3 regions of the Shewanella sedimentimangrovi genome follow, and region 2 is predicted to be linked to each of the others. Evidence: predicted binding sites of a transcription regulator. Region 2 holds the regulator's gene; each other region holds the start of a gene.
What was found. The regulator sigma-54, encoded in region 2, starts transcription at its own class of promoters, with help from an activator protein. The targets are predictions, from matches to a motif close to GTTGGCACGNNNNTNGNNT.
Positions count from the first base shown of each region.

Region 1 (4,221 bases), 1.2 Mb from region 2:
TTTATCAGCACATCACCATGATGGTGCCCCAGGGAATCATTGAGGTATTTGAAATGATCTATATCGATTAGGAACAGTGCCACCAGCCGTCCCTTGTTTTTGGCTGTCTTGCAGGCCTGGCTGAGTCTGTCATGGAGCAGAATACGATTGGGCAAGTCCGTCAGTTGATCGTGATTGGCCAGGTAACTCATCTTTACCGCCATGGCAATCGATTCGCTGATGTCATGGAATACCATGATGGCGCCTATAACCTGGCCCAGTTCATCCTTGATGGGGGCGGCCGAATCTTCGACCCGGTACACTGTACCATCGCGGCTGGTCAGCTGACTGTTCAGCGCCATGGCGACGATTCGTTTCTCGTTCAGCGCCAGGATAGCCGGATTCAGGCCACGCATCTGGGTGTCGGCATCCCTCAGATTCATCACGGTTTCTATATGCTCTCCCTCGGCCTCCCGCAGCAACCAGCCGGTCATGCGCTCGGCAATGGGATTCATAAAACTGATGCATCCCTCCAGGTCTGTGGCTATGACGGCATCACCTATGGAACTCAAGGTGACCTTGAGGCGTTCCTTTTCTGCCGATAGTTCGCGTTTGGCCCGCTTGATATCAGTCACGTCCACCAGGGTCAGCAGGTAGCCACAGACATCTTCTTTTTCAAAACGGGGCGAAATATAGGCCTGAAGATCCTCGGCGCCCTGAATGGGTGAGTCCAGATGCACGGAAACCAGGCTGGTGGTTTCGGAATGGACCCCATGCAAGGGCAACTGGCGCCACAACTCAGGCGGCAGGACCTCTATGGCCTCTTTACCCTTCATGCTTTGGGCGCCTTGCTCAAACCACTGGCCGGCAAAGTCATTGCTGTACAGGTTGCGCCAGTCGGGCGACCAATAGGAAATAAATACCGGCAGATGGGTCACCAAATCGTGTAACTCTTCCTTGGCGGTACGCAGCGCATTGGCCTGTTGCACCAGAGTCAGCTGACTCCTGACCCGCAATTGGCACAGTCTGAAATCTATCGGTTTACTGAGAAAGTCGACACCGCCGTAGCTCAATGACTGATATTCAAACTCGGAGGCGGAATGGGAGGTGACAAAAATAACGGCGCTGTTACAGGTATTGGGGCTGCGCTTCAGCCGCTTGCAGACTTCAAAGCCGCCCATGCCCGGCATTTCGATATCCAGCAATATTACTTCGGGCCTGTGTTGCTCAGCCAACAGCAGCGCTTCTTCACCATCCTGGGTGGTGATAATGCTGCCAAGCTCCTTCAGAGCCTCCTCCAGCAACAACAGGTTGGCCAATTCATCATCAACAATGAGTATGGTTGCCGGTGGCGTAGACTGGGATGAAAATAGCATTCGAGGCTTCCTTTCCATTCGCTTCTTCACTGTTACTTATAGTTGCAAGGTCCAAAAATTGCGAACGCACTTTTCATTGAATCTTTTTGTAAATACAGAGAATTTTGTCAACTTTTGCCCTACAAAGGGGCAAAACCAACAAACCGGAAAATCGGCTGCGATCAAAAAATCACAATAAACTTGATGAAACTCAAACTTTTAACACTGGAAATGTGTCAGGAGACCGGGATGGGGGATTTATTGATCAGGATCAGTAATTCGGGAGCGTCATCGAGATAGGTTAATCACGACCGCACAAGAAAGAGGATTTCAATCATGGCGTTTTGGCTCGATTTAATGTTTGGTAACCCTATCGGTTTACTCTCTATGATAGTTATCTTCAGCACGATTGGGATTATTTCCTATTTATCGTGGATGTTCTTTGTGAAGTCTGCCAAACCTTAGGGTTTTTGCTTTCTGTTGTTCTGATCTGTGCAAGTTGCAAGTATTGAGTGATTTATTTTGGGGGCCATTGGCCCCCGTTTTTATTGTTGGCATCTGTAAATCAGGCTCAGGCTGCGCGTTGTGAGCCTGGCTTGCGGGCCTGTACCAAACCGGTGACAAAGCTTGGACGGGTGCGGATGAGCTGCTGCAACTCCTCCTGACTGGGCTCGCCCGCCGGCAGTCGCAGCACATCACGGTTCAGGTAAATCCTGGCTTTCATGGAAATTTTATACTCTGCCGTGGAACCCTGAATTGCATAATGACGCTCATTGCCCAGACATTCGAGGATATTGGTGGCCACCAGACTCTTCACCGCCAGTTCATCCTTCGGCAAGGTTAAAATAGTGGCCCCCTGCAGAAAGAACTCCCTCAGCAGGGCGCGCTCGGCCGGATCCATCAAGCGCACCTTTTTCTCAATAGTTTCCACCGCTCGTCTGTCACCCAAATAACAGATGGCTTCGTCCAACAGAAAGTTCAGCAGTCGACTGACAAAGTAAGCGGCACCGATAATCAGTCCCAATCCCAACAGCTGGGGCTGACTCTCTACCACAGAGTTCAAGTTCAGGGCTTCCAGCAGCGCCTGGGGCCCAAACAGCAAGCCGCCACAGGCGACCACCAACCACAACATGGCCTTGGTCAACCAATGTTTACCATTAAGACCACCCAATGATGTCAGATCCAGTTTGTTCATAGCTCATCCCATGCGTCAGAAAATTGAACAGCAACCAACTAAAGCAAAATGAATGCCAGCATTGGCTTATTGGGTATAGCCTGTTCAATCTGATAGATTTTCTGTGTGATTTGGACAAGGGGGCTATGCTTATACATAATCAAACCCCGGGCCCTTAGGATACCTGTCCCCCTATGCTGACTTTCTCCCGTCAATTGGTGCAAAGCCCCATCGGCAGAAAATTGATGATCTCCATAGTACTGTTCAGCTCGCTGATCACCCTGGTGACCACGGGCTACCAGCTGGTGATGGATTACCGCAGCGACCTGGGCCGTATTGACCGGGCATTTACCACCATAGAGACGGTCAACCTCGACGTGCTGGCCGCCAGCATCTGGGTCATAGACGAGCGACTGATCAACACCCAGCTCAATGGCCTGATCCAACTGCCCGACATCACCTACATATTGATCAATGATGACAGCGGTCAGCACTGGGCCATAGGTGAGCGCCTGGACGATAACGTGCTGGAGCGGGAATTTCCGCTGCAATATAACTCCGGCAGCGAATCCATCGCCGTTGGCAAGCTGCTGGTGCAGGCGGATCTGAATGCCATTTACCAACGCCTCTACGACAGGGCAATCCTGATCTTGCTGTCAAACGCCATCAAGACCTTTCTGGTGGCGGGCATGATCCTGTTTCTGGTGTGGATCAACATCACCCGCCACCTTCACAGCCTCAGCGAATACTGTCAACGCATTGATCTTGAAGGTGAGTTCTCGCCACTGGCCTTTCACCAGAAAGGCAAACAAAACGAGTTTGACCTGGTGGCATTGGCGATTAATGAAATGCAGGAGCAACTGCGGCGCTCCTTCAGTGCCATCAAAAAATCCCGTACCGAGCTGCAGATAGCCCTGGAAGACAGGGAAAGGTTGCTGGAACTGGAACGCTCCTACAAGGATGAACTGGCCAAACAGGTCAAGGAACGGACCCAGGAGTTGGAACACTCACTGCAAATCCTTAAGCGGGCGCAACAGGTGCTGGTGGAACAGGAAAAAATGGCGGCTCTGGGGGGCCTGGTGTCCGGCGTCGCCCACGAGATCAACACCCCCATAGGCATCTGCCTGACCGCGGCCAGCGCCCAACTGGCCCATATCGACGAGCTGGTCAAACTGATCCACAGCCCCGATGCCACCCTGGAGGAAATCAACGCCATACTGGATGAGTATCAGCAAAGCTGTGAACTTATCGTCAGCAACATCACCCGCGCCAGCAACCTGATCCAGAAATTCAAAACCGTGGCCGCTGAGCAAAGCCACGAGGAACACCGTAATATCAACCTTAAGCAGGTGCTGGGTGAAATCTGCGAGTCCACCTCGTTAATCTTCGCCCCCATGAAGGTGGACCTCGACATAGAAGCAGACGAAAACCTCTATATCACCACCAATCAAAGTCTGTTGAGTCAGATAGTCAGCAATATCCTGTCCAATGCCTATACCCATGCCTTCAGCCGGGACAGGGAAAACAAGCTGCAAATCAGTGCCGAAGTGAAGAATCACCATCTGGAAATACTGATTGAGGACAATGGCAAGGGCATTGCGGCCGAGGTGGCCGAGCACATGTTTGAGCCCTTCTTTACCACCAGCCGCAGTCGCGGTGGCACAGGTCTTGGACTGTCCGCGGCATTCAATGCCGCCACCCTGCTCAAGGGCA
Region 1 covers NZ_CP071502.1:529,929-534,149, reverse strand. Annotated here, with positions in the region: gene JYB85_RS02220 (two-component system response regulator) at 1-1,355, opposite strand, end outside; gene JYB85_RS02215 (DUF3149 domain-containing protein) at 1,671-1,799, shown strand; gene JYB85_RS02210 (superinfection exclusion B family protein) at 1,906-2,529, opposite strand; gene JYB85_RS02205 (sensor histidine kinase) at 2,703-4,221, shown strand, end outside.
Region 1: JYB85_RS02210 (superinfection exclusion B family protein) is a predicted target of sigma-54. The motif match lies at 2,571-2,589, and genes of this name have one in related genera.

Region 2 (4,221 bases):
GTGTGCTCAGGTGCTGCTGACATTGGTCCGATGGCACCAGCAGCGCAAACAGTATGTCAACCGGTTGTTTATCTATGGCGTCAAAGCTGATGGCCTCTTCACATTTGACCAGCACGGCGATCGGGGTCTCTATGCTGTTCAGGCGGCCATGGGGGATGGCAATACCATTGCCTATGCCTGTGCTTCCCATTTTTTCTCGGGCCAATAGGCTTTCGAAGATCTCTTGAGAAGAGAGGGTGGGGTACTGGGCGCTGGCGATATCGCTGATCAGTTCCAGTACCTTTTTCTTACTGCCCGGAGTGGCACAGGTGGTGCACTCCGGCCTCAGGATGGTACTCAGTTCCATCTTTTAGTGCTTAGTCAGTTTCTCTTTGTGTTTGATGACCTGACGATCCAATTTATCAATCAGAGCGTCGATGGCGGCGTACATGTCTTCATGCTCAGACGTGGCAAACACTTCACCACCATTGAGGTGCAGCTTGGCTTCTGCAATCTGCTGCATTTTTTGAACATTGAGAACAACGTGCACATTATTGATCTGTTCGAAGTGGCGTTCAAGCTTGGTAAATTTGCTCTCTACATAGTTACGCAGTGAATCTGTAATTTCGATATGGTGCCCAGTCAGATTGATTTGCATAGACACTTTCCTCCAGTATTTACAGTGAGTTATAAGCTTTTACGCTGGTTTGACGGCGGGATCAGCATTGCTTCACGGTACTTTGCAATGGTACGTCTAGCAACGTTGATTCCCTGTTCCGCCAGAAGTTCCGCCATTTTGCTGTCGCTCAATGGTTTCTTCTGATTTTCTGCAGCCACCAACTTCTTGATAAAGGCGCGGATGGCCGTAGACGAGCATTCTCCTCCGTCTTCCGTACTGACATGGCTGGAGAAGAAATATTTCAATTCGAAAATGCCCCGAGGGGTATGCATGTACTTTTGGGTGGTCACCCTGGAAATGGTGGATTCATGCATTTCCACCGCTTCGGCTATGTCGTTCAGCACCATGGGCTTCATGGCTTCTTCACCGTATTCGAAAAAGCCCTGCTGGAACTGCACTATGCAATTGGCCACCTTGAGCAGGGTGTCGTTGCGGCTTTCCAGGCTCTTGATAAACCACTTGGCTTCCTGCAGATGGCCGCGGATAAACTGGCTGTCGGCCTGACTGCGACTGGTGCGGGCCATGGCGGCGTAATGCTGATTGACGTTGAGCTTGGGCATGCAATCGGGATTGAGCTCCACCACCCAGCGGCCATTTTTCTTACTCACAGAGACGTCGGGGATAACGTACTCGTCCTTGCCGGACGTGACCTGTTCGCCCGGACGGGGATTGAGGCTCTGGATCAGCACTATGGCTTCACGCAGCTCATCTTCCTTCAGACGGGTTTTACGCATTAGGGTGCGGAAGTCCCGGGCGGCAATCAGATCCAGATGGTCGCGGATCAGTAGTTTGGCGTTTTCCAGGTGTGGTGTGTCGGCGGCAAAGTGGGCCAGCTGGATCAGCAGGCATTCACTGAGGTCCCTTGCCGCCACCCCTATGGGGTCGAAGTGTTGGATGCGCTTAAGTACGGCTTCCACTTCGTCCAGCTCCACTTCATCGTCGCCCATGGCTTCGAGTATGTCTTCCGTGGTCTGGGTCAGGTAACCGCGTTCATCTATGGCGTCTATGATGGCGGTGGCTATGGCCATGTCGGTGTCTGAGAAAGGGGTGAGGTTCTTTTGCCATTCCAGGTGTTCATAAAGACCGTCGCTGGTCTCTCCCTGGAAGGGCATATCATCATCGCGCATCATGGAGCCGCTGCCGGAAGCAGGGGCGGCGGTGAACACTTCGTCCCAGGTGGTATCCATGGGCAATTCATCGGGCATGGACTGCTGGGTCAGGGCGTCGGAGGTTTCCAGGGTGGAGCTGTCATCGTTACTGCTGGCGGTGACGGGCTCGGAGAAGTCGTCCTGCTCCCTGTGGTCTGAATCGCTGCGCTCCTGGCTGTCGAATTGGTCATCGTCCAGCTCCAACAATGGGTTGGAATCCAGCGCTTGTTGAATTTCCTGTTGCAGTTCAAGTGAAGAAAGTTGCAACAGCCTGATGGCCTGTTGCAATTGCGGCGTCATGGTCAGTTGTTGGCCCAGCTTGAGCTGGAGTGACGCTTTCATCTACTGCGGATCCTTGACTGTTATTGTTATCAGAAAGCTGTTTTCTATCAGTTTTGTGAACTGCTGGCCAGTTGCACTCTTCCTTAATGAGATAGAGATCAGGCTAAATTTAACTATAGCCTGAATTGCTCACCCAAGTACACCGCCCGCACCTGCTGATTGTCCAGAATCTCGGCAGGGGTGCCTTCGGCGATGAGGTTGCCATGGCTGACTATGTAGGCTTTTTCACAGACATCAAGGGTTTCTCTGACGTTGTGATCTGTGATTAATACGCCGAGGCCGCGGCTCTTGAGCTGCTCAATTATTTTCTTGATGTCGATGACCGAAATAGGATCGACGCCGGCGAAAGGTTCATCGAGCAGAATAAAGCGCGGATTGGCGGCCAGGGCCCGGGCGATTTCGACCCGGCGCCGTTCACCACCGGACAGGGACATGCCCATGTTGTCGCGGATATGGGTGATGTGGAACTCTTCCAACAGCTGCTCCAGTTCCTCTTCGCGCTGATCCTGGTCCAGCTCCTTGCGGGTTTGCAGTACCGCCATGATGTTGTCATACACGGACAGCTTACGGAAAATACTGGCTTCCTGGGGCAGGTAGCCTATGCCCTTGCGGGCCCGCAGGTGCATGGGGTCCAGGGTCAGATCGTCTTCGTTGATATGGATGCTGCCCTTGTCACTTTTCACCAACCCCACCACCATGTAGAAAGTGGTGGTTTTGCCGGCGCCATTGGGACCCAGCAGGCCGACCACCTGGCCGGTGCGCACGCTCAGACTGACGTCCTTGACCACGGTGCGGTTCTTGTAGCTTTTGGCCAGGTTGCTGGCCTTAAGGGTCAGTTCCGTCATTGGCGAACCGGCTCCTTATTCTGATCCTGTTCTTCGGGCTTGGGCTCCAGCTGTTCCTGGTAATTCTCGGGCTTGATGATGGTAATTACCCGCTCGTCACCCTTCTGGCTACTGTCGGCCTTCAGCTGCTGCTTTTCAATGTCATAGACGATTTTGTCGGCGCTGACCTGGCTACCTTCCTGCTCGATTTTGGCATTGCCCGTGAGCGTCATGGTGCGATTGTCCATGTTGTAGCTAATCTCATTGGCGCTGGCGCTGGCCTCGCGGCCGTCATCCAGGGTCTGACTGTAGGTGGCGGGCTGGCCCTTGGCCACCAATACCCTTTGTCCCGTGGCTTCATCTGTATAGGCACTGAGTTCCTGGGCGTTAATCTTCAGGCTGCCCTGGGTCAGCAGTACCGGCCCACCATAGACCACCCTCTTGTTCTTGATGTCGGCAAATTGGGTGGCGGCGGCAATTTTCACTTCCTGCAACAGGTCGTTGTTTTTGGCTGTGGCCATGGTGGTGCACAGGCACAGTGCCAGTGCCAGCAGGGTTTTACTTGGGTTCATAGCTTCCTTTTACCTGACTGAGCAGTTTGACTTCCTGGGCATTGAGATCGGCGTACAGACCTTGGCCGGTGACATTGAATCCGTTGCCTAAGACCAGAATTGGCCTATCCGAAGTCATTATCATAGTGTTCAAATCCAGCTCCAGATAGCTGGTGGACAGATTTTGCAGCGGTTCCTGTTGGCTGATGGCCTGGATTTGCACGTCCTGCTCCAGTACCACCTTGCCGCTGTTTTTGCTGAGCTTGCCGCGACCGGCGGACAGACGCCATTGGGCCGCACCTTCATTGGGGTAAATCAGATACACGGGCTCGGTGAATTCGGTAATGTTGCTGGCCTGGAAATGCTCCATGTAGCTGGCACTCACCTTGCTGCTGAGCTGGCCTTTGTCATTGTATTCGACACTGCGCAGCTCGGTGGCGATAAAGTCCGGTTGCAGTAAGGATGGGGTTTGCTTGCCTTCGCCCGCATTCTGTTTCGACTGCACCTGCCAGTAGAGCAGCAGCGCGGTGCCGAAGAAGGCGATAATGGCCAGGGTCACCCGGTTCATACGCTCATCCCGTGGGCGCTATCAAACTTGTCCTGGGCCATCAGCAACAGGTCGGCCAGCTCCCGCAGGGCGCCAAAACCGCCACCCTGGTAGGTGACCAGGTCCGCATGCCGTCTGACCCAGGGATGAC
Region 2 covers NZ_CP071502.1:3,526,879-3,531,099, reverse strand. Annotated here, with positions in the region: gene ptsN (PTS IIA-like nitrogen regulatory protein PtsN) at 1-346, opposite strand, end outside; gene hpf (ribosome hibernation promoting factor) at 350-637, opposite strand; gene JYB85_RS15750 (RNA polymerase factor sigma-54) at 667-2,148, opposite strand; gene lptB (LPS export ABC transporter ATP-binding protein) at 2,262-2,993, opposite strand; gene lptA (lipopolysaccharide transport periplasmic protein LptA) at 2,990-3,544, opposite strand; gene lptC (LPS export ABC transporter periplasmic protein LptC) at 3,531-4,091, opposite strand; gene kdsC (3-deoxy-manno-octulosonate-8-phosphatase KdsC) at 4,088-4,221, opposite strand, start outside.

Region 3 (4,221 bases), 1.1 Mb from region 2:
GGGATTGAAACGGCGTTGGCACAATGTCCGGACGGTTCGGAGCCATTGCTTTGGGCCAGTGAGCAAACGGGCTGCGGCAGTGGCTGTGGCAGTTGCCTTGGTGAAGTCAGGGCCATTGCCGATGAATTTCTTATGTCTGCGGAGGTATCCCATGGCTGATCTGACGTCCTTGATTGGCGCCCTTGGGGGCGAGTTTTTACCCGGCACTGTGGTACTGGCGGGGGCCGGCTGTGGTGATGTGGGCAGTCTGACCCTGGATGTGCTGGCGCTGCTGCGCCGCTGTGATGCCCTGGTGTATGACGCTCTGGTGGACGAGTCTGTGCTGGCACTGGCGAATCCCGGGGCCCGGCACATAGCCATGGGCAAACGGGCCGGTGGCCAATCGGCGCACCAGGATGAGATTAACCTGTGTCTGGCAACGCTGGCCGGTGAGGGACTCAGGGTGCTCAGGCTCAAGGGCGGCGACCCCGGCGTCTTTGGCCGCGGCGGCGAGGAAGCGGCGTTTTTGCTGACACGGGGCATTGATTGTCGCTGGCTGCCCGGTGTCAGTGCGGCCCTGGGCTGCGGTGCCGCTGCCATGATCCCCCTGACCCACAGAGGACTGTCGCGCTCGGTCACCCTGATCACAGGTCGCCAAATTGGCGGCGATGCCAGTCGTCACTGGCAGCAATCCCTGGCCCTTGGCAGCACCCTGGTGTTTTACATGGGCGCCACCCAGGCCGCCGCGATTGCCGCCAGTCTCAAGCTTGCCGGGGCCGATGGCGCCTTGCCCTGCGCCCTGGTGCGCGACGGTGGTCGTCCCGGACAAAGGCTCGAATTCTGTTGCCTTGATGAACTTGCCACCGCCGCCAGAAGCCTGGGGGGTGATGGCCCTTGCCTTATCATGGTGGGGGAGGTCTGCGCCATAGGTGAAGAGCTGACCGCACTGCGGGCGGAGCTGGGCAGGTTGACCGCGACGGAGGTGGCCCATGGCTGACGGATTTGATCACAGCGCCAAGGCGTTGCTTAGAGCCATCGCCTGCGGCCCGAAACGGGCACGGACCCTGACGTTGGAGGAAAGCCGCGCCTTGCTCCTTGGCTGGTCGGCGCAGGAGGTCACCGACCTGTCCCTTGGCGCCGCGCTGATGGTGATGCGCAGCCGCGGCGAAACCCCGGCCGAGGTGGCGGGGGTGGCGCTGGCGCTGCGCCACTTGATTGCCTCCGCTGCCGGGGAAGACGCAAATGCAACCCCTGGTGCCGGCGCCAGCTCTACTCCCTTTATCGATTGGCCCTGTTATGCCGGCAAGCGTGGCCAGTTTCCCTGGCTGCTGTATGGGGTAAAACGCTTGCAGGCCGAGGGCATTCCTGTGCTGTTGCACGGCGATGATGGCCGCGATGCGCAAGCGCCCGGCGGCTATAGCCGCCGCAGCCATGTGGGGCAGGCGCTGCACCATGTGGGGATCCCCACCGCAACTTCAGTTGCCGAGGCCCGCGCCTTTATTGGGGATGGTGTCAGTTGTTACCTGCCACTTTCGGCGATACTGCCGCGTTGGCGCGCGCTTGGCTCACTGCATGCCACCCTGGGTATTCGCAGCTTGCTGACCCAGGCGCTGAAATTTATCAATCCCTTGAATGCGCCCCTGGGCATGCGGGCCTTCTTTCACCCCAAACTGGAGCAGCACTACGCCGAGGTGATTGCCTTGATGGCCAGGGAGCAGGGGCACGGAGCGCGGCAGTTGTTGTTCCGAGGTTTTCAGGGCGAGGCCGAACCCAATCCCAGGGTGGAGACCGAGTTGTGGCACATTGATGCAGAGGGTGCCTGCCCGCGTGGGCCTTCCTGGTTGTTGCCCGCCTGTGCCCCCGAGGGCACCCAGGCCAGCCTCAATGCGTTGGCCGACGATGCAATGGCGCACCGGCAACTGGGGGCATCGGCCTTGCCGGGTGCCGGCGATGACACCTGGCAGGGGGCCTGTGTCCGGGCGTCCCTGGCCGCCGCCTATCTGCTGACGGAACGGGCGGACTGCGCCGACGCGGCATTGGCACTGGCCTACTCGGGCAAGGCACAGGGTTCCGGGCCCGTTGGCCGGCTTTGTGCCCTGATGATGGCCGAAGGGGTGACCGAGGCCGAAGCCCTGGGATTGCTGCGGCGCCACTCGATGCACACTGGCCAATCCATGGAGGTGCTGGCCGATAGCCTGCTGCGCCAAAGGAGTGCAGTTGCCCAATAATGACGCACCGGTACAGGGATGCGCACCCGAGTCACAATGAAATAGTAAGTAAAAACAGCAAGATAAAAAGTGGCACGGCCTGTGCCTTATGAAAAGTGGCTTCCATCGTTCGGTAAGCCTGACCTGCGGTCAATTTGGGGCGCCAAGCCGCCCCACTCAATTTGAATCTTATGGCAAAGGCGCCTCGCTCCCATTCCCGGAGCAGGTGCCTTTTTTGTTTTCTGGAGGTCTTATGTCCAATCACAAACCCCGGGTCGTCGTGGTCGGCAATGGCATGGTGGGGCACCACTTTGTTGAATATGTCTGTGAGCAGGGCTGGCAAGGCCGCTGGGACTTGCTGGTAATAGGTGCCGAGCGCCAGATTGCCTACGACAGGGTGCAGTTGTCGTCCTATTTTCAGGGCCGGGCCCTGGATGAGCTGGCCCTTGGCACCGAGGCCCAATACCGGGCCTGGGGCGTTGAGCTGAAGCTGGGTTGCAAGGTGGTATCGCTGCACCCGGAAGATAAGCAGTTGACCCTGGATAGCGGCGAGACCCTGGCCTATGACCATCTGGTGCTGGCCACAGGTTCTTACGGCTTCGTGCCGCCCATTCCCGGTGCCGACAAGGAGGCCTGCCTGGTGTATCGCACCACAGAGGATCTGCTGGCCATCGAAGCGGCGGCCAGGGATTCCCGCTCCGGAGTCGTCATAGGCGGCGGTCTGTTGGGACTGGAGGCGGCCAATGCGCTCAAGAGCCTGGGGCTCAAGACCCATGTGGTGGAATTTGCCCCCCAATTGATGCCGGTGCAGCTGGATGCCGAAGGCGGCGAGCTGCTGCGCAGCAAGATTGAAGCCCTTGGGGTGTCGGTGCATACCGCCAGGGCAACCAGTGCCATCCTCGACGGTGAAACCGCCCGCTTGCGGCTGTCTTTCACCGACGGCGAAATCCTGGAAACCGATATGCTGGTGTTTTCCGCCGGTATTCGTCCCTTTGATGAGCTTGGCAAGGTCGCCGGGTTGGCCCTGGGCGCCCGGGGTGGATTTGCCGTCGATGGCCTGATGCGCACCAGTGCGCCCGGGGTGTTTGCCATCGGCGAGTGTGCCAGTTGGCAGGACAGGATCTACGGTTTGGTGGCCCCGGGCTATCAAATGGCCCGCATTGCCGCCGACACCCTGATGCATGATGCCTTCGGCGCCGCCTTGCCCGAGGCTTTTGTTGGCGCCGACATGAGTACCAAACTCAAACTGCTGGGCATAGACGTGGGCGCCATAGGCAACAGTCGCGGCAACGACGAGCTGCCCTTTGTGGAGTTCAGTGATGCGGTCACGGGCGTCTACAAAAAACTCTGGCTCGACGAGTCCGGCACCAGGCTGGCCGGCGCATTGCTGGTGGGCGATGCCAGCGACTATGGGCGCCTGCTTGGCCGCTACCTCGGGGGCAGCGTCATCGACGGCAGCCCGGCGGCGCTGCTGTTGGGCGAGCCTGCCAGCACCAGCGCCGATGCCCTGGTGTGCTCATGCCATCAGGTAAGCCACAGCGCCATAGTCAAGGCGGTCAAGGACGGCTGTGAGACCCTGGGCGACATCAAGCGCTGCACCAAGGCCGCCAGCGGCTGCGGCGGCTGTGGTCCCGAGGTGCAGAAAATTATCGACACCGCTCTGGCTGAAGCCGGCAAGGCACGCGACAGCTCCCTTTGTCCCCATTTCGGTTACAGCCGCCAGGAGCTGTTTCACCTGTGTGCCCTGGAAGAGATCAAAGACTTCGATACCCTGCTGACGCGCCATGGACGCCCCGGCGCCCATCCCTATGGCTGCGCCGTCTGCCAGCCGGTGGCGGCCTCCATTTTTGCCACCCTGCACAACGATCATGTGCTGGGGGACGACAGGGCCAGGCTGCAGGACACCAATGATGCCTTCCTTGGCAATCTGCAAAAGGACGGCACTTACTCCGTGGTGCCCCGCATCGCCGGCGGCGAAATCACCCCGGAAAAACTGATAGTGCTAGGGGAGGTGGCCCGGGATTTTGATCTCTAC
Region 3 covers NZ_CP071502.1:2,460,182-2,464,402, reverse strand. Annotated here, with positions in the region: gene JYB85_RS10745 (nitrate reductase) at 1-159, shown strand, start outside; gene cobA (uroporphyrinogen-III C-methyltransferase) at 152-976, shown strand; gene JYB85_RS10735 (ANTAR domain-containing protein) at 969-2,207, shown strand; gene nirB (nitrite reductase large subunit NirB) at 2,440-4,221, shown strand, end outside.
Region 3: nirB (nitrite reductase large subunit NirB) is a predicted target of sigma-54. The motif match lies at 2,276-2,294, and genes of this name have one in related genera.